Regions from separate parts of the Pseudomonas sp. 20-5 genome, predicted to be linked through region 1. Evidence: riboswitches for the same ligand, from Rfam matches in the RefSeq annotation. Region 1 holds a riboswitch; the other holds the start of a gene.
What was found. Region 1 has a riboswitch for manganese ahead of mntP (manganese efflux pump MntP). Riboswitches for the same ligand answer to the same signal wherever they lie in the genome.
Positions count from the first base shown of each region.

Region 2: linked by a shared signal. The riboswitch ahead of AC1RB9_RS24105 (TMEM165/GDT1 family protein) and the one ahead of mntP (manganese efflux pump MntP) in region 1 are both predicted to bind manganese.

Region 1 covers NZ_CM165584.1:2,218,374-2,234,267, reverse strand. The annotation lists gene AC1RB9_RS10475 (cobalt-precorrin-5B (C(1))-methyltransferase) at 1-807, shown strand, start outside; gene AC1RB9_RS10470 (cobalt-precorrin-6A reductase) at 804-1,532, shown strand; gene mntP (manganese efflux pump MntP) at 1,586-2,155, opposite strand; yybP-ykoY riboswitch at 2,162-2,330, opposite strand; cobalamin riboswitch at 2,488-2,692, shown strand; gene AC1RB9_RS10460 (TonB-dependent receptor) at 2,792-4,948, shown strand; gene AC1RB9_RS10455 (ABC transporter ATP-binding protein) at 5,001-5,774, shown strand; gene AC1RB9_RS10450 (ABC transporter substrate-binding protein) at 5,771-6,742, shown strand; gene AC1RB9_RS10445 (FecCD family ABC transporter permease) at 6,739-7,770, shown strand; gene AC1RB9_RS10440 (MBL fold metallo-hydrolase) at 7,771-8,637, opposite strand; gene AC1RB9_RS10435 (LysE family translocator) at 8,757-9,350, opposite strand; gene AC1RB9_RS10430 (AraC family transcriptional regulator) at 9,401-10,231, opposite strand; gene AC1RB9_RS10425 (SDR family oxidoreductase) at 10,442-11,215, shown strand; gene AC1RB9_RS10420 (hypothetical protein) at 11,269-11,526, shown strand; gene AC1RB9_RS10415 (methyl-accepting chemotaxis protein) at 11,538-13,175, opposite strand; gene AC1RB9_RS10410 (LysR family transcriptional regulator) at 13,260-14,249, opposite strand; gene AC1RB9_RS10405 (M20 aminoacylase family protein) at 14,350-15,519, shown strand; gene AC1RB9_RS10400 (ABC transporter substrate-binding protein) at 15,579-15,894, shown strand, end outside.
Region 2 covers NZ_CM165584.1:5,223,816-5,239,709, reverse strand. The annotation lists gene AC1RB9_RS24130 (SOS response-associated peptidase) at 1-170, shown strand, start outside; gene AC1RB9_RS24125 (methyl-accepting chemotaxis protein) at 173-2,311, opposite strand; gene AC1RB9_RS24120 (M48 family metallopeptidase) at 2,474-3,295, shown strand; gene AC1RB9_RS24115 (NAD-dependent epimerase/dehydratase family protein) at 3,439-4,464, shown strand; gene AC1RB9_RS24110 (nuclear transport factor 2 family protein) at 4,474-4,917, opposite strand; gene AC1RB9_RS24105 (TMEM165/GDT1 family protein) at 5,034-5,612, opposite strand; yybP-ykoY riboswitch at 5,702-5,826, opposite strand; gene AC1RB9_RS24100 (amino acid permease) at 5,965-7,428, opposite strand; gene AC1RB9_RS24095 (class I SAM-dependent methyltransferase) at 7,523-8,521, opposite strand; gene AC1RB9_RS24090 (2-hydroxyacid dehydrogenase) at 8,631-9,602, opposite strand; gene AC1RB9_RS24085 (MBG domain-containing protein) at 9,923-15,894, shown strand, end outside.

The DNA.
Region 1 (15,894 bases):
CGCTTCCATGCCGGCCCCGGGGTCGGTACGGTGACCCGCCCGGGGCTGACCCTGGCGGTCGGCGAGCCGGCGATCAATCCGGTGCCGCGACAGATGATCGAACGCCACCTCGCCCAGCTCGCCGCCGAACGGGGCTACGCCGGCGGCTTCGAGGTCGCCATCGGCGTGGAGGGCGGCGCCGAGCTGGCGCTGAAGACCATGAACCCGCGCCTGGGCATCCTCGGCGGGCTGTCGATCCTCGGCACCAGCGGCATCGTCCGGCCGTTCTCCTGCTCGGCCTATATCGCCTCGATCCATCAGGGCATCGATGTCGCTCGCGCCAACGGCGTCCGTCACATCGCCGCCTGTACCGGCAACGCCAGCGAGGACGCCATGCGCCGGCGCTATGCACTGCCGGAGATCGCCCTGATCGAGATGGGCGACTTCGCCGGCGCGGTGCTCAAGCACCTGCGCAAGGCACCGGTGGAAAAACTCAGCCTGTGCGGCGGCTTCGGCAAGATCAGCAAGCTCGCCGGCGGCCACCTCGACCTGCACAGCCGCCACTCCAGTATCGACCTGCCGCAATTGGCCGGCTGGGCCGCCGCGCTCGGTGCCAGCACCGCGCTACAGGACAGCATGCGCGCCGCCAACACCAGCCAGCAGGCGCTGGCCCAGGCACACGCCGAAGGCGTGGCCCTGGGCGATGCGGTCTGCGCCCACGCCCTGCGCTTCGCCCGCGGCATCGTGCCCACCGAGGTGGCGCTGGAAGTCTTCGCCATCGACCGCCAGGGCAACCTGGTCGGCCAGGCCTGCGAGGAGCGCCGATGAAGCGCCTGTTGCTGCTCGGCGGGATCGGTGAGGCCCTGGCCCTCGCCCGCCGGCTCGGTCCGGCGCATCTCTACAGCCTCGCCGGGCTGGGCAAGGTGCCCGGCGACCTGGCCTGCCGGGTCCGGGTCGGCGGCTACGGCGGCGCCGAAGGGCTGGCGGCGTTCATCGACGAGCAGGGCTTCGACCTGCTGGTGGACGCCACCCACCCCTACGCCGCACGGATCAGCCAGAACGCCGTGCGCGCCGCGCGACTGGCCGGAGTGCCCTGCTGGGCGCTGCGCCGGCCCGGCTGGCAGGCCGGGCCCGGCGACGACTGGCGCGAGGTAGCCGACTGGCGCGAGCTGATCGCCGCCCTCGCACCCTTCCGCCGTCCGCTGTTCACCCTCGGCCGCGAACCGCTGGAGCATCTCGGCCAGGTCCCGCCGCACCAGCACTGGACCGTGCGCTGCCTGCAAGGCCAGCCGGCCGCGCCGCGCGCCGAGGTGATCGGCGCGCGCGGGCCGTTCAGCCTGGATGGCGAACGGGCGTTGTTCGAGCGCCTCGCCTGCGACGTGCTGGTGAGCAAGAACAGCGGTAGCCAGGCCACCGAGCCGAAGCTCCAGGTGGCGCGGGAAATGGGCCTGCCGGTGCTGGTCCTGGCACGTCCGGCGCTGCCGCCGGCGGACCGCGAGTTCGCCGACGGCGAGGCGCTGCTGGCGGCAATCCGCGATTGGGAAAGCGCCTGAAGCGAACGCCCACCCACTCGCCGCGACCTGTCCCGCCCCGTCTCCGGCGCCGCTCACGCCGCGCAGAGATGCTCGTAGAGAATGGTCGCACCGACCAGGATCAGCACCACCCCGCCGACCATCTCCGCGCGCTTGCCGGTCACTGCGCCGAGCGCCCGGCCGAGCATGGTGCCGAGGGTGACCATGGTCATGGTGGCCAGGCCGATGGCGCCAGCGGCGAGGAAGATGTTGACGTCGACGAAGGCCAGGCCGACGCCCACCGCCAGCGCGTCGATGCTGGTGGCCAGCGCCGTCACCGCGAGAATCCAGAACGAATGCTGGCCGGGCTTTTCCTGTTCCGTCGCATGATCCGCGCGCAGGCCGTTGTGGATCATGTGCAGGCCGAGCAGCACCAGCAGGACGAAGGCGATCCAGTGGTCCCAGTCGGCGACGAACTGGCTGGCGGCCTGGCCAAGCAGCCAGCCGACCAGAGGGGTGATGGCCTCGATCACGCCGAAGATTATCCCGGTGCGCAGCGCCTCCGACAGGCGCGGCCGATCCAGGCTGGAGCCCTTGCCGATGGCCGCGGCGAAGGCATCGGTGGACATGGCGAAGGCGAGGAAGATCAGGGAAACGGGATTCACGCGGATACTCCAGCCGGGCATGAGTCAACGACATGACCCCGCGGCCCGGCTTTGGCGCAGGAATGTCGTTGGTCTCACCAATCCGGTTGGATGCGCTGGCCATGGCGGGTTGCCAAGAATGTTGACCAGCGCGCCGTCAACGGGTGACGGCAGGCTACTCCCCAAGGAAGGCCGGCAGCATAGCAGGCCGGCGTGAAGAAAATGTGATGACCCGGGAAGCTGCGCCAGGGCGTGGGGTCCGGCGAAGAAAGACTGCACAAGCGAATTGTTATAGTATAACATTTTATTCAATCCAGATCGTTCAAGGCTTGACTGGAAACGGTGCGGATGTTCCCATCCGGCCCGTTCCAGGTGCCTCCTGCCGCCGCGCAGGAGGTGAAACGGGAAGCCGGTGCGTCACTTCAGTGATCAGTCCGGCGCTGCCCCCGCAACGGTAAGCGAGCGAAATCCTCTTCAGGCCACTGTGCTCCAGCATGGGAAGGCGAGGATTTCACGACCCTCGCAAGCCCGGAGACCGGCCTGCAACGCCCTGTTGGCACACCCGCGGTGGGCGGGAGCGAGCCGGTTGTTCGAGGCGCTGTCGCGCCTGCGATTTCCTGCGCGTTCCGTCCTGCCCGGTCATGAGATGGAACGCCCATGCCCCGCTTCAGCCGTTTGCGCACCGAGCCTTTCGCCCTCGGCCTATCCACCAGCCTGCTGCTGGTACCGCCCGCCCTCGCCGAAACCGAGGAAGCCGCCCTCGCCCTGCCCAGCCAGTTGGTCAGCGTTCGCCAGGACCCCGCCGAACTCGACCACATCGATCTCGCCACGCCGGTCAGTGCCGGTTCGCGCCTGGGCCTCAGCGCCCTGGACACCCCGGCGAGCACCAGCAGCATCAGCGGCGAGGAAGTTCGCCGGCGCAACAACCCCAGCGTCCAGGCCGCCGTCACCCGCAGCCCCGGCATCAGCTTCATCGGCACCCCAGGAGATGGCGGTACCGGCCTCTCGGCGCGCGGCTTCAGCGGCCACGCATCGGTGATGCAACTGTTCGACGGCACGCGCCTGTACACCGGCATGGGCACGGTGAACTTCCCCAGCGATCCGTGGATGGTCGAGCGCATCGACGTGATCCGCGGCCCGGCCTCGGTGCTGTACGGCGAAGGCGCCACCGGCGCGGTGATCAACGTGGTGCCGAAGAAGCCTTTCGCCGGCGAGATCCGCAACCACCTGCGCCTCGGCTACGGCTCCTACGACAACCGCCAGTTGGCCCTGGACAGCGGCGGCTCGCTGACCGACAGCCTCAGCTACCGGCTCAACCTGAACCAGCAGCAGAGCCACGGCTGGATCGACCGTGGCGACTCGCGCAACCTGGGCATCAGCGCGGCGCTGCGCTGGCAGGCCAGCGACGATCTGGCCTTCACCCTCGCCCACGACTATGGCGACCAGGAGCCGATGAACGACTTCGGCACCCCGCTGGTCGGCGGCAAGTACCACAAGCGCCTGCGCGAGAAGAACTACAACGTGCGCAACGACGTGCAGCGCTACAACGACCAGTGGACCCGCCTGACCAGCGACTGGAGCCTTTCCGACAGCGTCACCGCGAGCAACCAGTTGTACTACATCAAGGCCCGCCGCCACTGGCGCAACGCCGAAACCTACGAATGGGACGTCCCGCGCGAAGAGCTGTTGCGCAGGGACTACCTGCGCATCAGCCACGAGCAGGAGCAGATCGGCGACCGCCAGACCTTCGCCTTCCAGCACGCCCTGTTCGGCCTCGACAGCCGCACCCTGGTCGGCGCCGAGTACAACCGCATCCGCTTCCGCCTGAGCAACAACTCGCCCTATACCGATGTCGGCGGCGACTACATCGACCCCTGGCATCCCGCGCCCGGCTACTTCGAAAGCCGCTCGCCCTACCGGCCGCACTCGCGCAGCCAGACCCGCACCTTCGCCCTGTTCGCCGAGAACCGCCTGCAGCTCAACGAGCGCCTGTCGCTGGTGACCGGGGTGCGCCGCGACCAGAACCATATCGACCGCGACGACCTGCGCGCCGGCACCCGCAGCGACCGCAGCCTGCAGGGCGGCAACTGGCGCGCCGGGATGGTCTTCGCGCTGACCCCGGAACTGTCGCTGTACGGCCAGTACTCCACCAGCGAGGACGGTGTGAGCAACCTGATCACCCTCAACGCGGCCCAGCAGCAGATGGACCTGACCCACTCGAAGCAGACCGAGGTCGGCCTCAAGCAGCTGTTCCCGGACGGTCGCGGCGAATGGACCCTGGCCGCCTACCATATCGTCAAGAAGAAGCTGCTCAGCGCCAACCCGCTGCCGCCGCACGACGCGCAGCAGGTCGGCCAGCAGAGTTCGGACGGCCTGGAGGCCAGCCTGGAACTGAACCTGGCCCAGGACTGGCGGCTGTCGGCGAACGCCGCGCTGGTGCGTGCCGAATACGACGACTTCGACGAAACGATCGACGGGCAGACCTACTCGCGCAACGGCAACCGCCCCAGGAACGTGCCACGGCGCACCGCCAACCTCTGGCTGGACAAGTCCTTCGCCGAGACCCTGCGCGTCGGCGCCGGGCTGCGCTACGTCGACCGGCGCTACGCCGACGCCGCCAACCAGGCCAGCCTGCCCGGCTACACGGTGGTCGACGCCAACCTGGGCTGGCGGGTACGGCCGGACCTGACCCTCGGCCTTGAGCTGTACAACCTGTTCGACCGCCAGTACGCCCTGGCTGACAACAACAACGGCCAGCAATGGATCATGGGCCAGCCACGCTCGTTCAACGTCACCGCCGACTTCAGTTTCTGAAGCCGGCGCCGCGGCAATCGTCTCTGCTGAACCACCGGACCTGCGAGTAGCCATGTCGTCCCTTCACCTCGATGCCCTGCACTGGTCGCCCGACGCCTCCACCGAGTTGCTGCGCGGCGTGCATCTGGAAGTCCCGGCCGGCAGTTTCGTCGGCCTGATCGGCCCCAACGGCAGCGGCAAGACCAGCCTGCTGCGCTGCGCCTTCCGCTATGCGCGACCGCAGCGCGGCCGGGTGGTGCTCGACGGCGACGACCTCTGGCGCCAGCCGCCGCGCTGGGCCGCCCGGCGTATCGCGGTGGTGTTGCAGGAGTTCCCCGAGGACTTCGGCCTTGCCGTCGAGGACGTGGTCGCCATGGGCCGCACGCCGCACAAGGGCCTGTTCGACGGCCACGGCGCGGACGACCGCCAGCGAGTCCGCCAGGCGCTGCTCCAGGTCGGTCTCGAAGGGCGTGCCGCGAGCCCCTTCGCCAGCCTCTCCGGTGGCGAGAAGCAGCGCGCCCTGCTGGCTCGCGCGCTGGTTCAGGAGCCGCGCCTGCTGATCCTCGACGAACCGACCAACCACCTCGACCCGCGCTACCAGCTGGAGCTTCTGCGCCTGCTGCGCAGCCTCGGCCTGAGCACCCTGGCGAGCTTCCACGACCTCAACCTGGCGGCGGCCTTCTGCGACCGCCTCTACGTGCTCGACGGCGGCCGCATCGTCGCCCAGGGCACGCCGACCGAGGTGCTCGACGCCGACCTGCTGTGGCGGGTGTTCGGCGTCCGCGCCCTGGTCGACCGCCACCCCCTCGCCGACCACCCGCGCCTGACCTGGATTACCCAAGCATGAAGCACCCGATCCTGCACCACCTGCTGCTCTGCGCCCTGCTCGCCTGCGCCGATGCCGCGCTGGCCGAGCGCTACCCGCTCAGCGTGCGCAGCTGCGAGCGCGAAGTGACGTTCGAGCGCGCGCCGTCGCGCGCAGTCAGCCACGACATCAACCTCACCGAGATGATGGTCGCCCTCGGTCTGCAGACGCGCATGGTCGGCTATACCGGCATCAGCGGCTGGTGGAAGAATGCCGATCCCGGATTGATCGCCGCGCTCAAGCCGCTGCCCGAGCTGGTGGCGCGCTACCCCACGGCGGAAACCCTGCTCGATGTCGACGCCGACTTCTTCTTCGCCGGTTGGGGCTACGGCATGCGCGTCGGCGGCGACCTCACTCCGGCCAGCCTGGAGCCGCTGGGGGTGAAGGTCTACGAGCTGAGCGAATCCTGCGCGCAGATCGGCGAGCCGCGCCGCGCCAGCCTCGACGAGCTGTACCGCGACCTGCGCAACCTGGGACGGATCTTCGACGTCGAACCGCGCGCCGAGCGCCTGGTCGCCAGCCTCCAGGCACGCATCGAGCGCGCCCGCGCCGGCATCCCGGCGAACACCGAGGCGCCGCGGGTGTTCCTCTACGACAGCGGCGAGGACCGCCCCTTCACCTCTGGCCGCCTGGGCATGCCGCAGGCGCTGATCGAGGCCGCCGGCGGCCGCAGCGTGACCGACGACGTGGCGGCCAGTTGGACCCAGGTCAACTGGGAAAGCGTGGTCGCCCGCGATCCGCAGGTCATCGTCATCGTCGACTACGGCGAGACCAGCGCCGCGCAGAAGCAGCGCTTCCTCGAAGAGAACCCGGCGCTGCGCAGCCTGACCGCGATCCGCGAGCGACGCTTCATCGTCCTGCCCTATAACCAGGCCACGCCGGGCATCGGCAACGCCGCGGCGATAGAAACCCTGGTCGCCGGCCTCCACCCTCGGGCGCCACGTCCATGACCCTGTTCCGCAGCCCTCGCGCCTATTGCCTGTTGCTGGGCAGCCTGGTCATGTTGCTCGGCCTGTCCTGCGTGGTCGCCCTCGGCTTCGGTCCGGCGCGACTGGACAGCGGCCTGGTCGGCCGCATCGTCCTCCAGCGCCTGTTCGGCGTGGCGGCGGAGCCCGGCGCCTGGAGCGCCGGCCAGGAGCACATCGTCTGGCTGATCCGCGCCCCGCGGGTACTGCTCGGCGCCTGCGTCGGCGCCGGCCTGGCGTTGGTGGGAGCGGCCCTGCAGGCGGTCACGCGCAATCCGCTGGCCGATCCGCACCTGCTCGGCGCCACCTCCGGCGCGACCCTCGGCGCGGTGTTGGTGGTGCTCTACATCGGCGAGGTGATCGGCCTGCTGACCCTGCCGCTGGCGGCCTTCCTCGGCGCCCTCGGCAGCATGCTGCTGGTGCTCGGCGTGGCCAGTCGCGGCGGCCGCCTGGGCAGCGACCGGCTGTTGCTGGCGGGGGTCGCGGTGTCGTTCGTGCTCCTGGCGCTGGCCAACCTGCTGCTGTTCCTCGGCGACCACCGCGCCGCCTCCTCTGTGCTGTTCTGGATGCTCGGCGGCCTCGGCCTGGCGCGCTGGTCGTTGATCTGGCTGCCGGCGCTGTGCGTGGCCGGCGGCCTGCTGGTACTGCTCGGGCTGGGCCGTGCGCTGAACGCGCTGATGGCCGGCGAACAGACCGCCGTGACCCTCGGCCTGGACGCCCGTCGCGTACGCCTGTGGGTCTTCGTCTGCTGCTCGCTGCTGACCGGCGTGCTGGTCTCGGTGAGCGGCGCCATCGGCTTCGTCGGTCTCATGCTGCCGCACGCCGCGCGCCTGCTGGTGGGTGCCGAGCACCGCCGACTGCTGCCGGTGTGCGCCCTGCTCGGCGCGCTGTTCCTGGTCTGGATGGATGTCGCCGCGCGTACCCTGATCGCCCCCCAGGACCTGCCCATCGGCATCGCCACCGCGGCCATCGGCGGGCTGTTCTTCATTCTCCTGCTGCGTCGCCGCAGCTGATCAGAACAGATCCAGCGGGATCTTCAGGTAACGCACCCCGTTGCCTTCCACCGGCGGCAGGTTGCCGCCGCGCATGTTGACCTGGATCGCCGGCAGCATCAGGGTTGGCATGCCGAGGGTGGCATCGCGCTGCTGGCGCATGGCGACGAACGCCTCCTCGTCGACGCCTTCGCGGACGTGCACGTTGTGCCGGCGCTGCTCGCCGACGCTGGTTTCGCAGCGGTGCTCGTCGCGGCCGGGAGCCGTGTAGTCGTGGCACATGAACAGGCGGGTCGCGTCGGGTAGCGCGAACAGGCGCTGGATCGAGCGATACAGCTGGCGCGCGTCGCCGCCGGGGAAATCGCAGCGGGCGGTGCCGTAGTCGGGCATGAACAGGGTATCGCCGACGAAGGCGCTGTCGCCGACCAGGTAGGTCATGCACGCCGGGGTATGCCCCGGGGTATGCAGCGCGCGGCATTCCAGGGCGCCGATGCGGAACGACTCGCCGTCCTCGAACAGGTGCTCGAACTGGCGGCCGTCCACCGGGAACGCCTCGCCGAGGTTGAACAGGCCGGAGAATTTCGCCTGGACCTGGGTGATTCGCGCGCCGATGGCCAGGCACCCGCCCAGTTCGCGCTGCAGGAAGATGGCCGCCGACAGGTGGTCGGCGTGCACGTGGGTCTCCAGCAGCCATTCCACCTGCAGGTCGTGCTGGCGAACATGGGCGATCAGGCGTTCGGCGCTGGCATGGCTGGTGCGCCCGGCGGCCGGGTCGTAGTCGAGCACCGGGTCGACGATGGCGCAGGCGCGGCTGGACGGGTCGCGCACCACGTAGCTGTAGGTGGAGGTGGCCGGGTCGAAGAAGGCAGTGATGTCGGGTTTCAACATGGAGGTTCCTTGCGCGGCGTGCTGACGGCGACCGCGCCATGGCTACGGATCGTCCCACCATAGCCAACCCGGGCCCGGCGTACCAACCCACAGGTTTGTCAGGAAGCTACCGGACCGCCTCAGAGCAGCAGGGCGGCCCAGGCCGATGCCAGCAACAACAGCGCCATGCCTTGGTTGAAGCGTTTCATCAGCGACGGCGAGCGCAGCAGCCGCGCGCTGCCGACGCCGAGCAAGGCCCAACTGGCCAGGCACGGCAGCGAAACCAGGAAGAACAGCAATGCCAGCAGGCCGATCCGCCCGGCCTGTCCGGCGCCTTCCCCGGCGAACAGTGCCAGCGCGGCGAGGGCCATCATCCAGGCCTTGGGATTGACCAGTTGCAACGCCGCGCCGCCGAGCACGCCGAGGCGCCGCGGCGGCTCCGCGCCGTCGATGCCGCCCGCGCTGCGGAACAGGCTCCAGGCCAGGTAGCTGAGCCAGCCGACGCCGAGCCAGGCGAGCCCCTGCTGGAGCAGCGGATGGCGTCGCAGCAACTCGCCCAGGCCGAGCCCGAGCAGCAGGATCAGCGCCGCCACCGCCGCGCAGGCGCCGAGCACGATCGGCCAGGCGGCGGCCAGGCCGTGGCGCTGGCTGTTGCTCAGGACCAGGATGTTGGTCGGTCCGGGGGTGATCGAGGCGACGACGGCGAACAGCAGGAAGGGCACGAGGGATTGCATGGACGGGCTCCTGTGGCGGGGGAGCCTTCATCCTGGCGACGCGCCGGGCCTCAGTCTGGAAGCTGGGTGCACTGCCGGCGGTAGGCCGCCGGAGTCATCCCGTAGGCGCGCCGGAACCAGCGGCCGAGATGGCTCTGGTCGGCGAAGCCGAGGGCGCTGGCGAGGTCCGCCGGTTGCCCGCCGACAGCGAGCATCTGCCGCGCCTTGGCCAGCCGCAACTGGACCAGGTAGGCGTAGGGTGGCAAGCCGTAGGCGGCCTTGAATGCACGGTTCAGGCGGAAGCGGTCGGTGCCGCAGGCGCTGGCCAGCTCGTCCAGGCCGATGTCCTGGTAGAAGTGCGCATGCAGGTAGTCGCGGGCTTTCTGCGCCACCAGCGGCAGGCGTGGATCGAATGGCTTCGCCTCGCGCCAGCCGAGGTGCACGCGCAGCCGCTCCAGCACCAGCTCCAGGGCGGTCTGCCGCAGCAGTCGCAGCTCGCGGCCATGCAGGACGCGGAAGGCCTGGGCGATGGCCAGGGTCAGGCGCGGGTCTTCGGTGAGGTTGGCGTGGAAGCCGGGGTCGCTGGGCGCATCGTCGAAGGTCGCCCGCAGTTCGCGCCGCAGCCAGTCCGGCTGCAGGTACAGCATCGAGTAGGTGAAGCCGCCGGCGATCGGCGCGCAACCGTCGTGGATCTCCCCCGGTTCGACCAGGAATACCTGGCCGGCGGTGCTGTCGTGTCGGCGTCGGCGACAGTTGAATTGCTGCACGCCGATCTCGGTGTAGCCGATCAGGTAGCTATCGTGCCAGTGCGGATCGTAGGCGTGGCCCTCGAAATGGGCGCGCAGGGTCTCGATCCCGGTCTCGGCGTCGCGGGCCAGGTCGATCCAGTCTCGGCTGCCCATCGTGCGTCAGGTCTTCCCACTCGTTGGTTTCGTCGTCGCGACTATAACGCGCCCGTCCCGGGGTTCTAGAAGATTCGTGCAGGCGGCTGCGCTCCTCCGGAGGCGGGAATTGATCGGCGTTTCTGGACAATCTATCCAGGCCGCCGCGATTACTCCGCAAGGCCGCCCTCCCTAGACTGGGTTCTCCACTCACCGCAGGAGAAACACCCCATGGTCGACCACTCCATCAAAGGCAAGACCGTCCTCGTCACCGGCGGCGCCAAGAACCTGGGTGGGCTGATCGCCCGCGATCTCGCCGCCCACGGCGCGAAGGCCATCGCCATCCACTACAACAGCGCCGCGAGCAAGGCCGACGCCGACGCCACCGTCGCCGCGCTGCAGGCAGCCGGGGCCAAGGCGGTAGCGCTGCAGGGCGATCTCACCAGCGCCGCGGCCATGGAAAAGCTGTTCGCCGACGCCATCGCCGCGGTGGGCAAGCCGGACATCGCCATCAACACCGTCGGCAAGGTGTTGAAGAAGCCTTTCACCGAGATCAGCGAGGCCGAATACGACGAGATGAGCGCGGTCAATGCCAAGTCTGCGTTCTTCTTCCTGCGCGAAGCCGGCAAGCACGTCAACGACAACGGCAAGATCTGCACCCTGGTGACCTCCCTGCTTGGCGCCTATACCCCGTACTACGCCGCCTATGCCGGCACCAAGGCGCCGGTGGAGCACTTCACCCGCGCCGCCTCCAAGGAATTCGGCGCGCGCGGCATCTCGGTCACCGCGGTCGGCCCGGGTCCGATGGACACGCCCTTCTTCTATCCCGCCGAGGGCGCCGACGCGGTGGCCTACCACAAGACCGCAGCGGCGCTGTCGCCCTTCTCCAGGACCGGCCTGACCGACATCGAGGACGTGGTGCCGTTCATCCGCCACCTGGTCAGCGAAGGCTGGTGGATCACCGGCCAAACCATCCTCATCAACGGCGGCTACACCACCAAGTGACCCAGCGTCCCGGTCGCCGCCACGGCGACCGGCACCTGTCCGGGAAAGACCCCATGCACGTGACCCTGGTAATCGCCGGCGGGATCATCCTGCTCGGCCTGTTCCTGCTCTTCGGCGAACTCTGGGAGGCCGGGCCGGCGCCCGCTGCCGGCCTGTTCCTGCCGACCTGGCTGGCCGTCGCGCTGGTCAACCTGTGGGTCGGCGTCCAGCACGCCGGCTACGGCTTGCGCGAAGAACTGCCAATCCTGCTGCTGGTCTTCCTGGTCCCGGCGGCCCTGGCCGGCGTAGCGATCTGGCTGGCGCCGCGCTAGGCGGCGGCGCTTCAGACGCGGAAACGCCCGACCAGCCGCGCCAGTTCCGAGGACAGCTCGGACAGCCGGCGGCTGGCCCCGGTGCCCTGCTCCGAATGTTCCGCCGCCTGGGCGGAAAGCTCGCGCACCTCGCTGATGTTGCGGGCGATTTCGTCGATCACCCGGCTCTGCTCCTCGCAGGCCGAGGCGATCTGCGCGGCGAGGTCGTTGATCCGCCCCACCGCGTCGCCGGTGGCGGCCAGCACGCCGTCGACCCCGGCGGCGCGCTCGACGCTGTCGCGCGCCTTGAGACTGCCCGACTGCATGGCCCGCACGGCGTTCTGCACCCCGGCCTGGAGGCGCTCGATGCGCGCCTGGATGTCCTTGGTCGAATCCTGGGTGCGCGCCGCAAGCGCCCGCACCTCGTCGGCCACCACGGCGAAACCGCGACCCTGCTCGCCGGCCCGCGCGGCTTCGATGGCGGCGTTGAGGGCGAGCAGGTTGGTCTGTTCGGCGATGCCCTTGATCACCGTCAGCACCGCGTCGATGCTGGCGGTTTCCTGGGCCAGTTGCTGGATGCTCTCGGAACTGCTCTCCACTTCCTGCGCCAACTGGCGGATCACCTCGATGGTCGCTTCCACCACGTTGGCGCCCTCGCGCGCCTGCCGGCGGGCGTCATCGGCCACCTGCGCGGCGCTCTGGGCATTGCGCGCCACCTCGTGGACGGCGCTGCTCATCTGCGTCGCGGCGGTGCTGACCTGGTCCACCGATGCGTGCTCGCTGTTGATCAGACGATCGTTGGCGGCGGTCATGCCGGCCAGCGAACCGGCGGAATCGGCGACCTCGCCGGTGACCCGGCCGACCTCGCGGATCAGCGGCTGCAACTTGTCGAGGAAGGCGTTGAAGGCGCTGCCGAGGCGGCCGGGTTCGTCGCGCGAAGTGACCTCCAGGCGCACGCGCAGGTCGCCATCGCCGTTGGCGATCTCTTCCAGGCGTTGCAGCAGACGCTGCAACGGACGGGTCACCAGGCCGGGGAACACCAGCACCAGCGACAGGCACACCAGCAGGCCGAACGCCACCAGCGCCACCTGCTGCCAGCGGTGGCGCTCGCCCAGCGCGGAGGACGCCTCGCCGTCGGCGGCCGCGGCCGCCTCTTCCATCTCGTCGAGCTGGTTGATCACCTCGCGCATCGCCCCGAACTGGCGATCGCTGTCACCGTAGCTGAGCTGCGCCGCGGCGCTCGGATCGCTGGCCGCCAGGCTCAGCACCCGCGCCGAGGTCGCGCTCCAGAGGGCATAGCCGCGCTCGAACTCGGCGACCTTGGCCAGTTCCGCCTCGCCCGGCTGCATCGCCGCGTACTGGCGCACCCGATCCAGGGCCTGCTGCAGGTTTTCCGCGTGATCGTTCCTCAGGCCGGCAATCTGCTCGGCGCTCAGGTGGCCCTCGAGCAGGCTGCGCTCGGCGACGAAGGCCTGGTAGAGATCGCGGTCGGCGTTGAGCAGCAGGGCGATGCCGGGGAGAAAACGCTTGCCCAGGCGCTGGTTGGATTCGTTCAGCTGGGCGATGCCATGCACGCCGAGCGCGCCCACCAGCAGCAGAAGCACCGCGAGCAGGAGGATCGGCAGGGCGATTTTCCTGCGGAACGACAGGTTAGCGAACCATTGCAGCATGCCGGCATCCTCGCTCGTGGCTTTCCAGGCTATCGGTCGCAGCACGACCGATCTTGAGCGACCGTACGTCCGTGCCAGTAGGAATCAGACTAGCAGGCGCAGGGTTTCGAACAGGCGCCGGTCATCCTTCTTCGCCGAGCGGGCGTGGCGGCGGATCGCCTGCAGCAGGCACTCGACGAAGCATTGCGCCGGATTGCTGAGGGCTCCGCCGCGCCGGGTGATGATGCCCAGCCGTCGTGGCTCGAAGGTTTCCCGCAGCGCCAGCGGCACCACCCGGCCGAGCAACGGCGGGACGGCGCCGATGATCGCCGGCACCCAGGTGCACATGTCGGCCTGCTCCACCAGGGTCTGCAGGATCGCCACGGAGTGCGCGCGGACGATGCGCCGCTCGTCGATCAAGGCGCCGTGGCGCCAGAACAACTCGCGCATCAGGGCGTCGTGGCCGTCGCCGGTGTAGTTCAACGCCCAGTCCTGTTCCAGCAGCTCGTGGATCGAGCCGCAACCCGCCAGCGGATGCCCCTGGCGGACCAGCACCGCGGTGTCGTAGTCGAGCAGCTTCTCGCAGGCGAATTCCTGGGCCGCCTGGGCGCCGTGCAGCGGGCCGATGGCGAAATCCATGCTGCCGTCGCGAAGCAATGGCTGGGCCACCGCCATCAGGCTTTCGAAAAGCTCCAGGCGCACCTCCGGCATGCGCTCGCGGAACGCCTGCACCGCCTCCGAGAGGAAGGTCAGCGCCACCCAAGGCGTCACCCCGATGCACAGCCGGCCGCTGGCCTGGCCACGCAGGTGGTCGAGTTCGACCTGCGCGTGCTCCAGTTGCTTGAGCACCAGCCGGGCGTGGATCAGCAGCGCCTTGCCGTATTCGGTGAAGGTCAGGCCGCTGGGCGTGCGGACGAACAGCGGCAGATGCTGTTCGGTTTCCAGTTCGCGCAGCGCGCGGGTCACGGCCGCCTGGGAAATCCCCAGGACGCGGGCGGCGGCGCGGATGCCGCCGGCGTCGGCACTGGCGACCAGGGCTTGCAACTGGTGGAGTTTCACGGGCTTACCGAGGTGACAACGAAAGGTTGTCATCATAGCCAAAGCGAGCCTCCCCGCCAGTCCCCCGCTTGCCTACCATCGGCTTCGACAACGCCCCGCCGCCCACCGGTCGGAGCCCTTGAGGAGAACAAGAAGAATGACCGAGCCTGCCGTCCTGCCCGCCATCGCGGCGCTGCGGGAAGAGATGGTTACCTTGCGCCGCCATATCCATGCCCACCCGGAGTTGGGTTTCGAGGAACGGCGAACCGCCGCGCTGGTCGCCGAATGCCTGGAGGCCTGGGGCTACCAGGTCAGCCGTGGAGTGGGTCGCACCGGCGTGGTCGGCACCCTGTGCCGCGGCGAGGGCCCAGCGCTGGGCCTGCGCGCCGACATGGACGCGCTACCGATCCAGGAAGCCACCGGCCTGCCCTACGCCAGCCAGGTGGACGGCGTGATGCACGCCTGCGGCCACGACGGCCACACCGCGATGCTCCTCGCCGCGGCCAGGCACCTGGTCGAGTCGCCGCGCTGGCGCGGCACCCTGCAACTGATCTTCCAGCCTGCCGAAGAGGGCCTCGGCGGTGCCCGCGCGATGCTCGACGACGGGCTGCTGGAGCGCTTCCCCTGCGACGCCATCTTCGCCATGCACAACGTCCCGGGATACCCCGTCGGCCACCTCGGCTTCCATCCCGGCCCCTTCATGGCCTCGGCCGATACCGTGGTCATCCGCGTGATCGGCAGTGGCGGCCACGGCGCGGTGCCGCAGCGCACCGTCGACCCGGTGGTGGTCTGCTCCGCCATCGTGCTGGCCTTGCAGAGCATCGTCTCGCGCAACGTCGACCCGCAGGACACCGCGATCGTCAGCGTCGGCGCGATCCATGCCGGGACGGTCTCCAACGTGATCCCGGCCAGCGCCGAAATGATCCTCAGCGTCCGGGCCCTGACCGCGGAAACCCGTGCCCTGCTGGAGCGCCGCATCGGCGAACTGGCCCGCGGCCAGGCCGCCAGCTTCGGCGCGCGGGCGGAGGTCGACTACCGGCATTGCCATCCGGTGCTGGTCAACCATCCCGGGCAGACCGCGTTCGCCCGCGAGGTGGCCCGCGACTGGCTGGGCGAGGAATGCCTGATCGACGGACTGCGGCCGTTCACCGCCAGCGAGGATTTCGCCTTCATCCTCGAACGCTGTCCCGGCAGCTACCTGGTGATCGGCAATGGCCAGGGCGAGAGCGGCTGCCAGTTGCACAACCCCGGCTACGACTTCAACGACGACTGCCTGGCCGTCGGCGCCAGCTACTGGGTGCGACTGGCCGAGCGCTTCCTGGCCTGAGCCAGGGCTTTCAACGGGCGCGCGGCCTGGCGCGCGCGGATCGACAGAGGACAACCACAATGACAAGAACCCTCGGCAGCATCGCCCTCTCCCTCCTCCTCGCCGCACCGGCCGGCGCCGCCGACTGGACAGGCAAGGTCCTGCGCCTGGGCGTCGACCCGACCTACCCGCCGCTCGAATACAAGCAGCCGGACGGCCGCCTGGCAGGCTTCGGCATCGAGATCGGCGAAGCCCTCTGCGCGGAGCTGCGAGCCCGCTGCGAATGGGTCGAAAGCAACTGGGACGGCATCATCCCGGCGCTGCTGTCGCGCAAGATCGACGCCATCGTCTCGTCGATGACCATCACGCCGAAACGCGCACAGCACATCGCCTTCA
Region 2 (15,894 bases), 3.0 Mb from region 1:
CGCTGCTGCTCGACGAGGCCGAGCAGGATACCTGGCTGGCTCCGGACACGCCGCTGCCGGCGCTGATAAGCCTGCTCGCCAAGCCCCAGCCGAACCTGCGCAGCGTGGCCCTGGCCGGCTTCGTCAACAAGCCTGAAACCGACGGGCCGGAGTGCCTGACCCCGGCCTGACGCTAGACCCTGAACTGATTCACCAGGCGCCGCTGCTGCTCGGCCAGGCGGGTCAGCTCGGCGCTGGCCTGTGAGGCCTCGTCGGCGCCGCCGGCCACCTGGTTGGCGACCTGGCCGATGTTGGCGACGTTGCGGTTGATGTCCTCGGCCACCGCGCTCTGCTCCTCGGCGGCGCTGGCGATCTGGGTGTTCATGTCGTTGATCACCGATACCGCCTGGGTGATCGACTCCAGCGCCTCGGCCGCTTGGCGCGCATGGCGCACGCTGTCGTCGGTGCGCTCCTGGCTGTCCTGCATGACCTTCACCACGTCGCGGGTGCCCTGCTGCAACTGCTGGATCATGCTCTGGATTTCTTCGGTGGCCTGCTGGGTCTTCTGCGCCAGGTTGCGTACCTCGTCGGCCACCACCGCGAAACCGCGACCCTGCTCGCCGGCGCGGGCGGCCTCGATGGCGGCGTTGAGGGCGAGCAGGTTGGTCTGCTCGGCGATACCGCGGATCGCCACCAGGATCGCGTTGATGTTTTCGCTGTCCTTGGCCAGGTTCTGCACCACTCCGACCGCGCGGCCAATCTCGCTGGCCAGGGCCTGGATCGCCGCCGAGCTGCTTTCGACGATCTGCTTGCCCTGGTGCGCGGCCTGGTCCGCGTGGTTGGCTGCCTCGGCGGCGTGGGTGGCGTTGCGCGCCACGTCCTGGGCGGTGGCGGTCATCTCGTGGACCGCGGTGGCCACCAGTTCGATCTCCGCCAGTTGCTGCTGCACGCCCTGGTTGGTGCGGATGGCGATGTCGGCGGTGTGCTCCGAGGAGTCGCTGACCTTCTGCACCGATTGCACCACCTGGCCGATCATGTTCTGCAGTTTGCCAAGGAAGGTATTGAAGCCCTTGGCGATGGAGCCCAGCTCGTCGGCGCGCTCGCTGCTCAGGCGGCGGGTGAGGTCGCCTTCGCCCTGGGCGATGTCGTCGAGCATGCCGACCAATTGGCGCAGCGGCCGGGCGATGCCGTAGCCGACCAGCCAGACCACCAGCAGGCCGAGGGCCGCTACCACCAGGCCGGCCAGGCTCATGCCGAGGATATCCTGCTGGCGCTGGTCGCTCAGCTCGCCCTGGAGTTGCTGCAGTTCGCCGAATACCGCCGCCTGGGGAATCTGCAGCATGAGGGTCCAGCGCACGCCGCTGTCGGCGATGGTGAAAGGCAGGAACAGCTCGATGTGGCCGTGCTCGGCGTCGATGTCGTAGAGCGGCTGGTCGACCGTGAGGTTCTTCAGGTTGTCCACTTCGTTGCCGTCGAGGACGCTGCCGGCGGGCTCGCCGAGCTTGCTGTCGTCGCGGGTGTAGGCCACCAGGCGGCCGTTGCTGGCGATCAGCGCCATTTCCCCGGCGCCATCGTAGAGCTGCTGGTCGGCGCGCTTGAGCAGGTCCTGGATGAAGGCCAGCGAGAGGTCGGCACCGACTGCGCCGCGGAACTGGTCACCGACCATGATCGGCACGTTGAAGGACGACATCATCACGGTCTTGCCGCCCATTTCGTAAGGGGCCGGGTCGATGATGCAGGGACGCTTGTTCTCTTTCGGACAGGCATAGAACTCGTTCTCGCGCACCCCGGTGGGCAGCAGCTTTTCGCTATCGATGCTGTCGGCCATGGCCTCCACGATCGGCTTGCCGTCGGCGCCGCGATACCACCAGGGCAGGTAGCGGCCGTCCGGGCCGTAGCCCTTGCCGGGTTGCCCGGCGAAGGCGGCATCGGTATCGAAGGCATTGGGTTCCCAGGCCATGAAGGTGTCGAGCAGCTTGGGGTTGTTCTGCACGGTGCTGCGCAGCAGCGCGGAGATTTCGTCGCGGCTGGCGTTCAGCTGCGGCATGCCGTCGGCGCCCGGCTCGCCGAGCAGGCGGGTGCTGTTGGCCAGGCCGTGGACCACCGTCAGCGGATACTCCAGCTCGCGCTGGATCTGGCTGACCTGGGCGCGGGCCAGGGCCACCAGGCGCTCGTTGATGACCTTCTCCAACAGGCCCTGGGTGCGTTGCTGCACCAGCTCCTGCGTTCGCGCGCCGGCGAACAGGGCGTACAGCACCAGCACCACGACGACGCTTAGAACGCTGGCGCCGGCGAGGGCGGCGACAGAAAACTGGATCGACTTGAGCTTCATGATGGGACTTCTGACCCTTGTTGGAATTGTCTCTGAGGAGCTTATCGGCAGGAGGACGGCAAATCCTTAATCGGCCGTCGGAGATTTCCTCGCCAACGGCTGTTGCCGGCGTTCGAGGCGCGGCCTACCATGCGCTCGGCCTTCAGAGGAGAACAAAGGACCATGGCTCATCCCTTCCGATTCGCCACCCTCGCCGGCGCGCTGCTGCTCGCCGGTTGCCAGGCAGTGAACACCACCAGTGGCGGCGCCGTCGGCGTCGACCGCAAGCAATACATGTTCAGCATGTTGTCCAGCCAGGAAGTCGACCAGATGTACGCACAGTCGTACCAGAAGACTCTCGGCGAGGCGAAAAGCGCCGGCGTGCTCGATACCAGCAGCGCCGACGCGCGGCGAGTCAAGGCGATCGCCCAGCGGCTGATCCCGCAGACCGCCGCCTTCCGCCCGGACGCCACCGGCTGGAACTGGGAAGTCAATGTGGTGAAGAGCGACGAGCTCAATGCCAACTGCGGTCCCGGCGGCAAGATCATTTTCTACACCGGGCTGATCGACAAGCTGAAGCTCACCGACGACGAGATAGCCGCGGTGATGGGCCACGAGATCGCCCACGCCCTGCGCGAGCATGGGCGCGAGGCCATGTCCAAGGCCTACGGCGTGCAGGTGGCCAGCCAGATCGGCGCCCTGGCCGGCCTCGGCCAGGAAAGCCTGCAACTGGCCAATACCGGCGTCGACTACCTGATGACCCTGCCCAACAGTCGTGCCAACGAGAACGAAGCCGACCTGATCGGTCTCGAGCTGGCCGCCCGCGCCGGCTACAACCCGGAAGCGGCGATCACCCTCTGGCAGAAGATGGGCAGGGCCAGCGGCGGCGCCAGCCAGCCCGAGTTCACCAGCACCCACCCCTCCGACAGTTCGCGGATGGCCAATCTCCAGGCCGCGATTCCCAAGGTGATGCCGCTGTACCAGCAGGCCAGGCGCGGCAAGTGAGGCCAGGGCGCGCGGTCGCGGGGGGCGGCCGGCGCGCCGACAGGCTTACCATCGGAAACGCCTGTTGTGTATTTCCGTAACCTGCTGTTTGGTATCTCGCCGGTGTTCGGCCTAGACTGCTGGCCGACCCGCTTGCGGGACCCGTGGACGAACAGCCACTCTCACGCCCTGGAGCTCATGTGAAATACGCCGTACTCGGAGCCACCGGCCTGCTGGGACATCACGCCGCGCGCGCCATCAGGGCCGCCGGTCACGATCTGGTGCTGATCCACCGTCCTTCTTCGCAGATCCAGCGTCTCGCCTATCTGGAGCCCGAGTGCCGGGTCGCCGAGATGCTCGACCACGCCGGCCTGGAACGCGCCCTGCGCGGCCTCGACGGGGTGATCTTCAGCGCCGGCTACTATCCTTCGCGGCCGCGCCGCTGGCAGGAGGAAGTGGCCAGCGCGCTGGGCCAGACCAACCCGTTCTATGCCGCCTGCCTGCAGGCCAGGGTGCCGCGCATCCTCTATGTCGGTTCGGCATATGCCATGCCCCGCCATCCCCAGGGACTACCGGGCCACGAAGGGTTGTTCTACGACAGCCTGCCGAGCGGCAAGAGTTCCTACGTGCTGTGCAAATGGGCGCTCGACGAGCAGGCCCGGGAGCAGGCGCGCAACGGCCTGCCGGTGGTGATCGGGATTCCCGGCATGGTACTCGGCGAACTGGACATCGGCCCGACTACCGGGCGCGTGATCACCGCCATCGGCAATGGCGAGATGACCCACTACGTCGCCGGCCAGCGTAACGTCATCGATGCCGCCGAAGCCGGGCGCGGACTGCTGATGGCCCTTGAGCGCGGGCGTATCGGCGAGCGCTACCTGCTGACCGGGCACAACCTGGAAATGGCCGACCTGACCCGGCGCATCGCCGAGCTGCTCGGCCAGCCTGCGCCGCAGCCGATGTCGATGGCCATGGCTCGCGCGCTGGCCACCCTGGGCCGCTTGCGCTACCGGGTCAGCGGCCAGTTGCCGCTGCTCGACGAAACCGCCATCGAGGTGATGGCTGGCGGGCAGTTCCTCGATGGACGCAAGGCCCGCGAGGAACTCGGCTTCTTCTCCACCACCGCCCTCGACGACACCCTGCTGCGCGCCATCGACTGGTTCCGCGACAACGGCTATTTCAATGCCTAGGACGGTTGGCTAGGGCAGCGTTTTTTCCGCGAAGGGTCGGGTCTGCAGTCCCAGCTGGGCGCGAAAGCTCTCCATGTCGAACATGGTGCACAGCTCCTGCAACTGGCCCTGCGGGTTGAACACCCAGAAGCCCATCGCGGAAATGCTCAGCACCTTGTCGCTGGCCGGATAGCCCAGGGTCGGCCGGACGATGGTGCCGATCAGCGTGCTCCAGGTGAACACCTTGCGTTCCTCGCCGATGCAGTCTTCGACCACGACCTCCAGGTCCGGCATCGCCGTGCGGATGTCCTGCAGCAGGCGGATATAGCCGGCGGTATCCAGGGGACGGCCGATGAACGAGCTTTTGTAGAGGAAATCCTTGCTGTGCAACTGCTCCACCAACGCCATGCGGCCCTTGTTCCAGGACAGCTCGATGTGATGGCGGGCGAGTCGTTTCAGGTCGTGTGAGGGCATCTCCGGCTCTCGAGGGCGAGTGGTGGGGCAGGCATCCGGTGCCTGCCTGAACTGTAGCCGTTCCCATGCATTTTGCATTGGCCGCCCAGCCATCCCGGGCCCGGCGGCGCAGTCCTTCAGAGCCAGCCGGTCAATTGCGCGGCGTGCCAGGCGGCGTACAGGCCAAGTGCGGCGAAGGCGGCCGCGGCCAGGCGGCGGATCAGGGTCAGCGGCAGCTTGTCGGCGGCCAGGTTGCCGATCAGTACCACCGGTACGTTGGCGATCAGCATGCCCAGGGTGGTGCCGATCACCACCAGCCAGAAATGCGGATACTGGGCGGCCAGCATGACCGTGGCGACCTGGGTCTTGTCGCCCATCTCGGCGAGGAAGAACGCGATCAGGGTGGTGAGGAAGGGGCCGTATTTCTTCAGTCCGGACTCTTCGTCGTCGAGCTTGTCCGGTACCAGCGTCCACAGGGCGACGGCGATGAAGGAGGCGGCGAGGATCCAACTGAGGGTGGCTTCCGAGAAGAAGCTGGCGACCCAGGCGCCCACCGCGCCGGCAGCGAAATGGTTGGCCAGGGTGGCGGCGACGATGCCGGCGATGATCGGCCACGGCTTGCGGAAACGCGCCGCGAGCAGGAGTGCCAGCAACTGGGTCTTGTCGCCGATTTCCGCGAGGGCAACGATGAGGGTAGGGACGAACAGCGATTCCATCAGGCTTCCTAAGGGGCGGGTCGACCAATCACCATGACACGCGCCATCTGCCCGCCCCGGGTCAGATCGTGCGTGTCATAGGTCTTGTCAAACCCTTGGCCTGTCTGGGCAGGCTTGGGTCGCGCGCGCCATGGTCTGCGGACCAAGTGTGTTGACGCGTGCCGGGCGAGGCCGGTGCGGCGCTCGCGGGAGACTACTCCCCTAGGACGGGGCGCATTCTGCCCAAGCCGGGCGGCTTGGGCAAGCCCGGGACGGAAACTTTCGTCCGGGAGGGCGGCGAGGGAGCCTGATCGCAAGGAAACGTGCCGGCATCCGCAGCGATCCGCGAGGAATCGCTGGGCGGCAGGGTGAGTCAGGTATTGGTCGGGCTGACGTCCATTTCGTGGTAGCGAACGAAGCGTGCGCGCTTCTTCCAGCGGTATCCCAGCCAGATCGCCAGGAACAGCGGCAGGCTGATATAGGTGGCGAGGAGGCCGATCCAGTCGATGCGCTCGCCCACCAGCGCCTGGTAGTTCTGCCCGAGGGTGATGACCATGCACAGGGCGAAGGCGAACAGCGGCCCGAAGGGGAACAGCTTGGCCCGGTAGGGCAGGTCTTCCAGGCGGCCGCCCTGGGCCAGGTAACCCTTGCGGAAGCGATAGTGGGAGATGGCGATGCCCAGCCAGGCGATGAAGCCGCACATGCCCGAGGTGTTCAGCAGCCATGTGTAGACGGTGCTGTCGCCGAAGGCCGAAGTGAGGAAGCACAGGGCGCCGACCAGGGTAGTGGCGTACAGCGCGTTGCGTGGCACGCCGCTGCGCGAGACGCGGGAGAACAGGCGCGGTGCCTTGCCCTCGAGGGCGAGGTTGTAGAGCATCCGGGTCGAGGCGTACATGCCGGAGTTGCCGGCGGAGAGGATCGCCGAGAGGATCACCGCGTTCATCACCCCGGCCGCCGCGGCGAAGCCGGCGCGCTCGAAGAGCAGGGTGAAGGGCGACACGCTGATGTCGCTGGCATCGTTCTTCAGCAGGTTCGGGTCGGTGTAGGGAATCAGCATGCCGATCACGAAGATCGCCAGGATGTAGAACATCAGGATGCGCCAGAACACCTGGCGAATGGCGATCGGGATGTTCTTCCGCGGATTTTCCGATTCACCGGCGGCGATGCCGATCAGTTCGGTGCCCTGGAACGAGAAGCCGGCGATCATCGCCACCCCGACCATCGCCTGGAAGCCGCCGACGAAGGGCGCGTCGCCCATGGTGAAGTTGCTGAAGCCGGGCGACTCTACGCCATGCATGATGCCGAAGATGGTCGCCAGGCCGACGCCGATGAAGATCACCACCGTGACTACCTTGATCAGGGCGAACCAGAATTCGCTCTCGCCGAAGCCGCGCGCGGAAATCACGTTGAGGCCGAACATGATGCCCAGGAAGATCGCGCTCCAGTAGATGCCCGGCACCTCGGGGAACCAGAAACTCATCACCAGTTGCGCTGCCACCAGCTCCGCGGCGATGGTCACCGCCCAGTTGTACCAGTAGTTCCAGCCGAGGGCGAAACCGAAGCCATCTTCGACGAACCGGCTGCCATAGGTGCAGAACGAGCCGGAAACGGGCATGTAGGCGGCCATCTCGCCGAGACTGGTCATGAGGAAGTACACCATCAGCCCGATCAGTGCGTAGGAAAGCAGCGCACCGCCGGGCCCGGCGGTGGCCACTGTGGCCCCGGAGGCGACGAACAGCCCGGTGCCGATGGAGCCGCCGATGGCGATCATGTTCAGGTGGCGCGGCTTGAGCACCCGCCGCAATTGCTGGCCCTGGCTGGCGTTCAGGTCAGTCATCGGCGGCCTCCCGGCGGGTGGCCACGGAAGGGTCTGGCTGCGGGCGTGCGGGCAGGGAGAGGAAAAGCTTCATTCACAGGGTTCCAGGCAGAAATCAGGAGCGACGGGCGGAGTAGATGCGGAAACCGTCGCCTTCGGCGAGTGTCCGGCAGGGGCCGAGGTGGCGTTCGATCAATGGCGGGTACTTCAGGAAGCTGTTGGCGACCAGGCGCAGTTCGCCGCCCGGCGCCAGGTGCTCGGCGGCGCGTTGCAGCAGGCGCTCGGAGGCCTGGTAGTCGGTGTGCACGCCCTGGTGGAAGGGCGGGTTGCTGACGATCGCGGCGAGTTCGCGCGGCGCGCCGTCGATGCCGTCGGCGGCGATCACTTCGCCGTCCAGGCCGTTGGCGGCGAGGGTCAGTCGGCTGCTCTCGACAGCGAAGGCGTCGACGTCGAGCAGGCTCAGGCGACTGGCGGGGTAGCGACGCTTGAGGACCGCCCCGAGTATCCCGGCACCGCAGCCGAAGTCCAGCAGATGGCCGCCGGGCAGGGCTTGCAGTTGCCCCAGCAGCAGCGCGCTGCCGCGATCCAGGCGGCCATGGCTGAACACCCCCGGCAGGCTCACCACCTGCAGCTCGCCATCGGCCAGCGGCAGGCTGTAGCGCTGGGCCAGGGCGTGCAGGTCGGGCTCAGCCGGCGCCTGTTCGATACGCACCTGCCAGAGCTGGCAATGCCGCGCGCTATCCAGTTTGCGGGGCTTGCCGTAGGCGGCCAACTGCTTGCTCGCGCGCTCGATCCCGCCGCGCTTTTCGCCGACCAGGAAGAGTTCGCCGCCGGGCAGGCGGGCGGCCAGGCTGGCCAGCAGGTAGTCGGTCAGTTCGCGGGACTTGGGCAGGAACAGAACGGCCGAAGTCCAGGCGCCGGTCGGCGCGCGCGTGTCGAAACGGCTACGGTCGGGGAAGCGGGCGTCCAACTGCGCCTGCTCGCCGGCGTGCCAGCTCCAGCCCTGGGCCTGCGGTAGCTCGGCGAGCAGGTCGTCGGCGGGCAGGCCGGCCAGCAGCAGCGGGGTCGCGAAGAGGTGGCGCTGGCGCAGCAGCACTTCACTGCGAGGGTCCATGCGGGCTCCGGAAAAAATGGGAAATCTTAACAGGCTTGGGCCTGGCATACCCGCATGGATTGTCGGCGAGGATCGCCGTTCATCCGTGCGCGGTGCCCGCAGCGCCGTATCAGCCGGCGTTGACTACCCGCAGGGCGCGCCCGGCCTTCCATGCCTCTGCGTTTTCCGCCAGTTGGCCGACGATGCGCTGCCGCGCCTCGCGACTGCCCCAGGCGTTATGGGGGGTGACGATCAGGCGCGGGATGTCGGGGGCCAGCAGCGGATTGCCGTTTCTCGGCGGCTCGACGCTGAGCACGTCGGTGGCGGCGCCGCCCAGGTGGCCGCCGCGCAGGGCGTCGGCCAGCGCCTGTTCGTCGACCAGGCCGCCACGGGCGGTATTGACCAGGAAGGCGCCAGGCTTCATCAGCGCCAGTTCGGCGGCGCCGAGCATCCCGCGGGTGTCCTCGGTCAGCGGGCAGTGCAGGGTCAGGGCGTCGACCCGTGGCAGGAGTTCGCCAAGCGGCAGGCGGTCCGCCCGGGCGGGCCGTCCTGGCAACTGACCGAGCAGCACACGCATGCCGAACGCCTCCGCCAGCCTCGCCACCGCCCCGCCCAGTTCGCCATGGCCGAGCAGGCCGAGGGTCTTGCCTTCCAGTTCGACGATGGGGAAGTCCAGCAGGCAGAACTGGCTGGATTGCTGCCAGCGGCCGCCGCGTACCGCCTGCTGGTAGTCCGGCAGGCGCGTAGCCAGGGCCAGCAGCAGCGCGAGGGTGTGCTGGGCTACCGAGGGCGTGCCGTAGCCATGGCAGTTGGCGACGACGATACCGCGCTCGCGAGCGGCAGCGAGATCGATGTTGTTGGTGCCGGTAGCGCTGACCAGGATCAGTTCCAGCTCTGGGCAGGCGGCGATGCATTGCGCGTCGATCGGCGCCTTGTTGCTGATCGCGACCCGCGCACCGTGCAGCCGCGCGGCGACTTCCTGCGGTTGGCTGGCGGCATGCAGTTGCAGCTCGTCGAAGGCGGCGTGCAGGGGGCGCATGTCCAGATCGCCGAGGTCGAGGGAGGCATGGTCGAGGAAAACGGCGCGCAGGGCATGGCTCATGGACGGTTCCTTGGCGGCAGCGGACGGGGGCTGCCTAGCCTAGCAAACCCGCGTGCCAGGGAGGTCTTCCGGTTTTCTTGACAGTGATTATCCAGAAAGTATTGTCGGTTTTTTGACGGTATTACATATTTAACCTCTGTAGTGTCATTTTTGAGTCACTCCGACGAACGGTCGCCCTTTCAAGTGGACAATTTTTGATCTGAAAGGCATTTTTTTGGCACACAAGGCGCAATGTGAATTGCTTCTCAGATTTTCGTCATTTAACTGACGAAATGCAGTGCTGGAAAACTGACGTGCGCCACGCAGATAGGGAGATTTTCATGGTCCGTCCGGATAGCCAGCGCGGCAAGCGCACCTCTTCGAAAGCTGGTAGGGAAGGGCGTTTCGTCCTTGCCGCCAGCAGCACCCTCATGTTCGCCATCGCCAGCATCAACGCGGCCATGGCGGCACCTACCGGTGCCCAGTTCAACCCCAACGAGATCAAGATCAGCCAGCAGGGCAAGACCACGCTGATCGACCAGAGCACCCAGCGCGCGATCATCAACTGGAAGGGCTTCGACGTCTCCGCCGACGAGGCGGTGCGCTTCAACCAGCCCGGCGTGACCTCGTCGACCCTGAACCGGGTCACCGCAGGCCAGGAAAGTGTGATCGCCGGGCGCATCTCCGCGCCCGGCCAGGTGATCATCTACAACTCCAACGGCGTGGTATTCAGCGGCTCGGCCAAGGTCGACGTGGGCTCCCTGATCACCACCACGGCGAACATCAGCGACGAACACTTCCGCCAGGGCAAGCTGATCTTCGACCAGCCCGGAAACCCCGACGCGCGGATCGTCAACGACGGCAGCATCAGCGTCGCGGAGAAAGGCCTGGCGGCCTTCGTCGCGCCGTCCGTGGCCAACAACGGCGTGATCAACGCCCGTCTCGGCACCGTGGCGATGGCCGCCGGCAACGCCGCGACCATCGACCTCTACGGCGATGGCCTGGTGTCCATCGCCGTGACCGACCCGGTTACCCGCAAGCCGCAGGATGCCCAGGCGCTGGTCAGCAACGGCGGCGCGATCCAGGCCGACGGCGGTAGCGTGCTGATCACCGCCGAGCAGGCTTCCCGGGTGGTCGACAACGCGGTCAACCTGTCCGGCGTGATCCTCGCCCGCGGTACCGAGGTGCGCGAGGGCAGCGTGGCGCTGGTAAGCAAGTCCGGGGACATCCAGGTCGCCGGCAAGATCGACGTCAGCGGTCCGAAGAGCGGCGGCGACGTGCTGGTCAGCGGGCAGCAGGTGGCCCTGGCGAGCACCGCCAGCATCGACGCCCGCGGCGCCGCACAGGGCGGCAGCGTGCGCATCGGCGGCGACTTCCAGGGCCGCGGCGAGCTGCCACGAGCGAAGAACGCTACGCTGGCCAAGGGCGCCAGCATCGACGTCTCGGCTACCGGCAAGGGCAATGGCGGCCTGGCGGTGGTCTGGTCCGACGGCAATACCCGCATGGACGGGCGGATCCTCGCGCGCGGCGGCGCCCAGGGCGGCAACGGCGGCCTGGTGGAGACCTCCGGCAAGGTCAACCTGAGCATCGCCGACAGCGCCTACGTCAGCGTCGCCGCACCCTACGGCAACGGTGGCACCTGGCTGCTCGACCCGACCACCCTGCGCATCGTCGCATCCGGCGGCACCTCAGGTTCGGTGGGGGGCGCCAACGGCGCCAGCGGCGATGCGACGGTGAATGCCTCGGTGGTTACCGGTGCGCTGGCAGGCGGCAAGGTGACCCTCAGCGCCAGCGACCGGCTGTCGGTGGAAGCGCCGCTGATCACCAGCAACCTGGGCGGCGCCAGTCGCGGCCTGGAGCTGATCGCCACCGGACCTGCCGGTGCGGTGGATATCTCTGCGCCGATCCTGTTCCGCAACGGCAGCCTGGCAATCCGCGCCGGCGGCAACATCAACTTCCTCAGCGGCGGCACGCCGCAGACCAGCGGCATCGTCGACCTGGGCAGCGGCACCCTGTGGATGCAGACCAGCACCGCCGGCAAGATCAGCCAGCAGGCCGGTACCGCGCTGATCGCCGCCAACCTCGCCGGCCGTGCCGGTAGCATCGACCTGGCTTCCTGGGACAACTACGCCGGCAACCTGGCGCTGCAGACCTTCAACGGTACGCTCAAGTACCGGCAGAGCAACGCCACCGGCGTGACCACGAGCGGCACGGTGTTCGATCCGTTCATCAACCAGAGCATGACCGGCACCGCGCAGAACATCGTCTCCAGCGTCGGCACGCGGATTCTCGAGGCCAACAGCGTCGGCACCACCGGCAACTACACGCTGACCGCCGACGGCAACAGCGAGTTCGACCGCCTGGTGTTCACCGCGCTGCCCTATCGGCGGGTCAGCGGTTCCGCCAGTTTCCCGACCAACGACTCGTCGGACTACCTGGTGACCAACCTGCGCTACCAGGTCAACGGCAGCAACGTCACCGCCACCCCGAACGGCGGTGCGCCCAGCGGGTTCACCGTCGCCGCCGGCAACGGCAGCGTCACCACCTGGACCGGAAACTGGGGCACCAGTTGGGGCGTCAAGGGCTTCGGCGGCGTGATCGGCGTGACCGACGAGCTGCAGTACGACGTCGGCACCGGCCTGACCGAGGAACTGATCTTCGGCCTCGGCGGCAAGACCAGCCGCGTCGATACCCGCCTGGACCTGTTCATGCGCGAGGGAGCGTTCAACAGCTTCGCCGAGCGCGCCCAGGTGGAGATGTTCAAGACCACCACCACTGCCGGCGACATCCTTTCCCGCCAGCAGACCGCCACCCTGACCGCCAATGACGCTACCCGCGTCTACGGTGATGTGAATCCGACTCTGACGGCCACGATGTCCGGCATCAACGCCATCGACGCCTACGTCAACAGCCAGTTCAACGACCTCTACCAGGCGACCGCCAGCACCACGGCGACCCAGGCGTCGAACGTCGGGCAGTACGCGATCACCGGTAACGCCAATGGCAGCGAGTATTTCAGCCAGCGTTACCAACTGGTGCGCCAGGACGGCAAGCTGACCGTCACGCCGGCGCAATTGATCGTCAGCGCCGACGCCAAGACCAAGGTCTATGGCGACGCCGATCCGACCCTTACCTACCAGGTCAGTGGCCTGAAGAACAGCGATACCGCCGCTGGCGTGCTGAGCGGCAACCTCGGCCGGGTGGCCGGGGAGAACGTCGGCAACTACGGGATACTCCAGGGCGGGCTGGGCCTCAACACGGCCAATTACACCCTCAGCTACGTCGGCAACGACCTGCGCATCACCCCGGCACAACTGAACGTGATCGCCGATGCCAAGACCAAGGTCTACGGCGACCTGGATCCGGCGCTGACCTACCAGGTCTCCGGTCTCAAGCGCGGCGATACCGCCGGTGCCGTGCTCAATGGCGGCAGCCTGAGCCGCGTGGCTGGCGAGAACGTCGGCGTGTACGGCATCAACCAGGGTGGACTGGGCCTGGTCAGCAGCAATTACACCCTGAACTACCAGGGCAATAACCTGACCATCACCAAGGCACTGCTCAATGTGATCGCCGATGCCAAGACCAAGGTCTATGGCGACGCTGACCCGAGCCTGACCTATCAGGTCAGCGGCCTGAAGAACGGTGATACCGCTGGCGCGGTGCTCAACGGTGGCAGCCTGAGCCGCGTGGCTGGCGAGAATGTCGGCGTGTACGGCATCAACCAGGGCGACCTGGCATTGAACAGCGGTAACTACGACCTGAGCTACCAGGGCAATAACCTGACCATTACCAAGGCACTGCTCAATGTGATCGCCGATGCCAAGACCAAGGTCTATGGCGATGCCGACCCGAGCCTGACCTACCAGGTCAGCGGCCTGAAGAATGGCGATACCGCTGGCGCGGTGCTCAATGGCGGCGGCCTGGTTCGTGTCTCCGGCGAAAACGTAGGCAACTATGCGATTCAGCAGGGTGGCCTGGGTCTGGTCAGCGGTAACTATGACCTGGCTTACCAGGGCAACAACCTGACCATCACCAAGGCGCTGCTGAATGTGATCGCCGACGCCAAGACCAAGGTCTACGGCGATGCCGATCCGAGCCTGACCTACCAGGTCAGCGGCCTGAAGAACGGTGACAGCGCCGGTTCGATCCTGACCGGTGGGTTGAACCGCGCCGCAGGCGAGAACGTGGGTGTGTATGGCATCAACCAGGGCGACCTGGCATTGAACAGCGGCAACTACGATCTGAGCTACCAGGGCAACAACCTGACCATCACCAAGGCACTGCTGAATGTGATCGCTGATGCCAAGACCAAGGTCTATGGCGATGCCGATCCGAGCCTGACCTACCAGGTCAGCGGCCTGAAGAACGGTGATACCGCTGGCGCGGTGCTCAACGGCGGCAGCCTGAGCCGCGTGGCTGGCGAGAATGTCGGCGTGTACGGCATCAACCAGGGTGGACTGGGCCTGGTCAGCGCGAACTACGACCTGAGCTACCAAGGCAATAACCTGACCATCACCAAGGCGCTGCTGAATGTGATCGCCGACGCCAAGACCAAGGTCTACGGCGATGCCGATCCGAGCCTGACCTACCAGGTCAGCGGCCTGAAGAATGGCGATACCGCTGGCGCGGTGCTCAACGGCGGCAGCCTGAGCCGCGTGGCTGGCGAGAATGTCGGCGTGTACGGCATCAACCAGGGCGACCTGGCATTGAACAGCGGTAACTACGACCTGAGCTATCAGGGCAATAACCTGACCATCACCAAGGCGCTGCTCAATGTGATCGCCGACGCCAAGACCAAGGTCTACGGCGATGCCGACCCGAGCCTGACCTTCCAGGTCAGCGGCCTGAAGAACGGCGATACCGCCGGTGCCGTCCTCAACGGCGGCAGCCTGAGCCGCGCCGCAGGCGAGAACGTCGGCGTGTACGGCATCAATCAGGGCGACCTGGCATTGAACAGCGGTAACTACGACCTGAGCTACCAGGGCAATAACCTGACCATCACCAAGGCACTGCTGAATGTGATCGCTGATGCCAAGACCAAGGTCTACGGCGATGCCGACCCGAGCCTGACCTTCCAGGTCAGCGGCCTGAAGAACGGCGATACCGCCGGTGCCGTCCTCAACGGCGGCAGCCTGAGCCGCGTGGCTGGCGAGAACGTCGGCGTGTACGGCATCAAACAGGGTGGACTGGGCCTGGTCAGCGGTAACTACGACCTGAGCTACCAAGGCAACAACCTGACCATCACCAAGGCGCTGCTGAATGTGATCGCCGACGCCAAGACCAAGGTCTACGGCGATGCCGATCCGAGCCTGACCTACCAGGTCAGCGGCCTGAAGAACGGTGACAGCGCCGGTTCGATCCTGACCGGTGGGTTGAACCGCGCCGCAGGCGAGAACGTGGGTGTGTATGGCATCAACCAGGGCGACCTGGCATTGAACAGCGGTAACTACGACCTGAGCTACCAGGGCAATAACCTGACCATCACCAAGGCACTGCTCAATGTGATCGCCGACGCCAAGACCAAGGTCTACGGCGATGCCGATCCGAGCCTGACCTACCAGGTCAGTGGCCTGAAGAACGGCGATACCGCCGGTTCGATCCTGACCGGTGGGTTGAACCGCGCCGCAGGCGAGAACGTGGGTGTGTATGGCATCAACCAGGGCGACCTGGCATTGAACAGCGGTAACTACGACCTGAGCTACCAGGGCAATAACCTGACCATCACCAAGGCACTGCTCAATGTGATCGCCGATGCCAAGACCAAGGTCTATGGCGACGCTGACCCGAGCCTGACCTATCAGGTCAGCGGCCTGAAGAACGGTGATACCGCCGGTTCGATCCTGACCGGCGGGCTGAACCGCGCCGCAGGCGAGAACGTGGGTGTGTATGGCATCAACCAGGGCGACCTGGCATTGAACAGCGGCAACTACGATCTGAGCTACCAGGGCAACAACCTGACCATCACCAAGGCACTGTTGAATGTGATCGCCGACGGCAAGACCAAGGTCTACGGCGATGCCGATCCGAGCCTGACCTACCAGGTCAGTGGCCTGAAGAACGGCGATACCGCTGGCGCGGTGCTCAACAGTGGCAGCCTGAGCCGCGTGGCTGGCGAGAATGTCGGCGTGTACGGCATCAACCAGGGTGGACTGGGCCTGGTCAGCGGTAACTATGACCTGGCTTACCAGGGCAACAACCTGACCATCACCAAGGCGCTGCTCAATGTGATCGCCGACGGCAAGACCAAGGTCTATGGCGACGCTGACCCGAGCCTGACCTACCAGGTCAGCGGCCTGAAGAACGGTGACAGCGC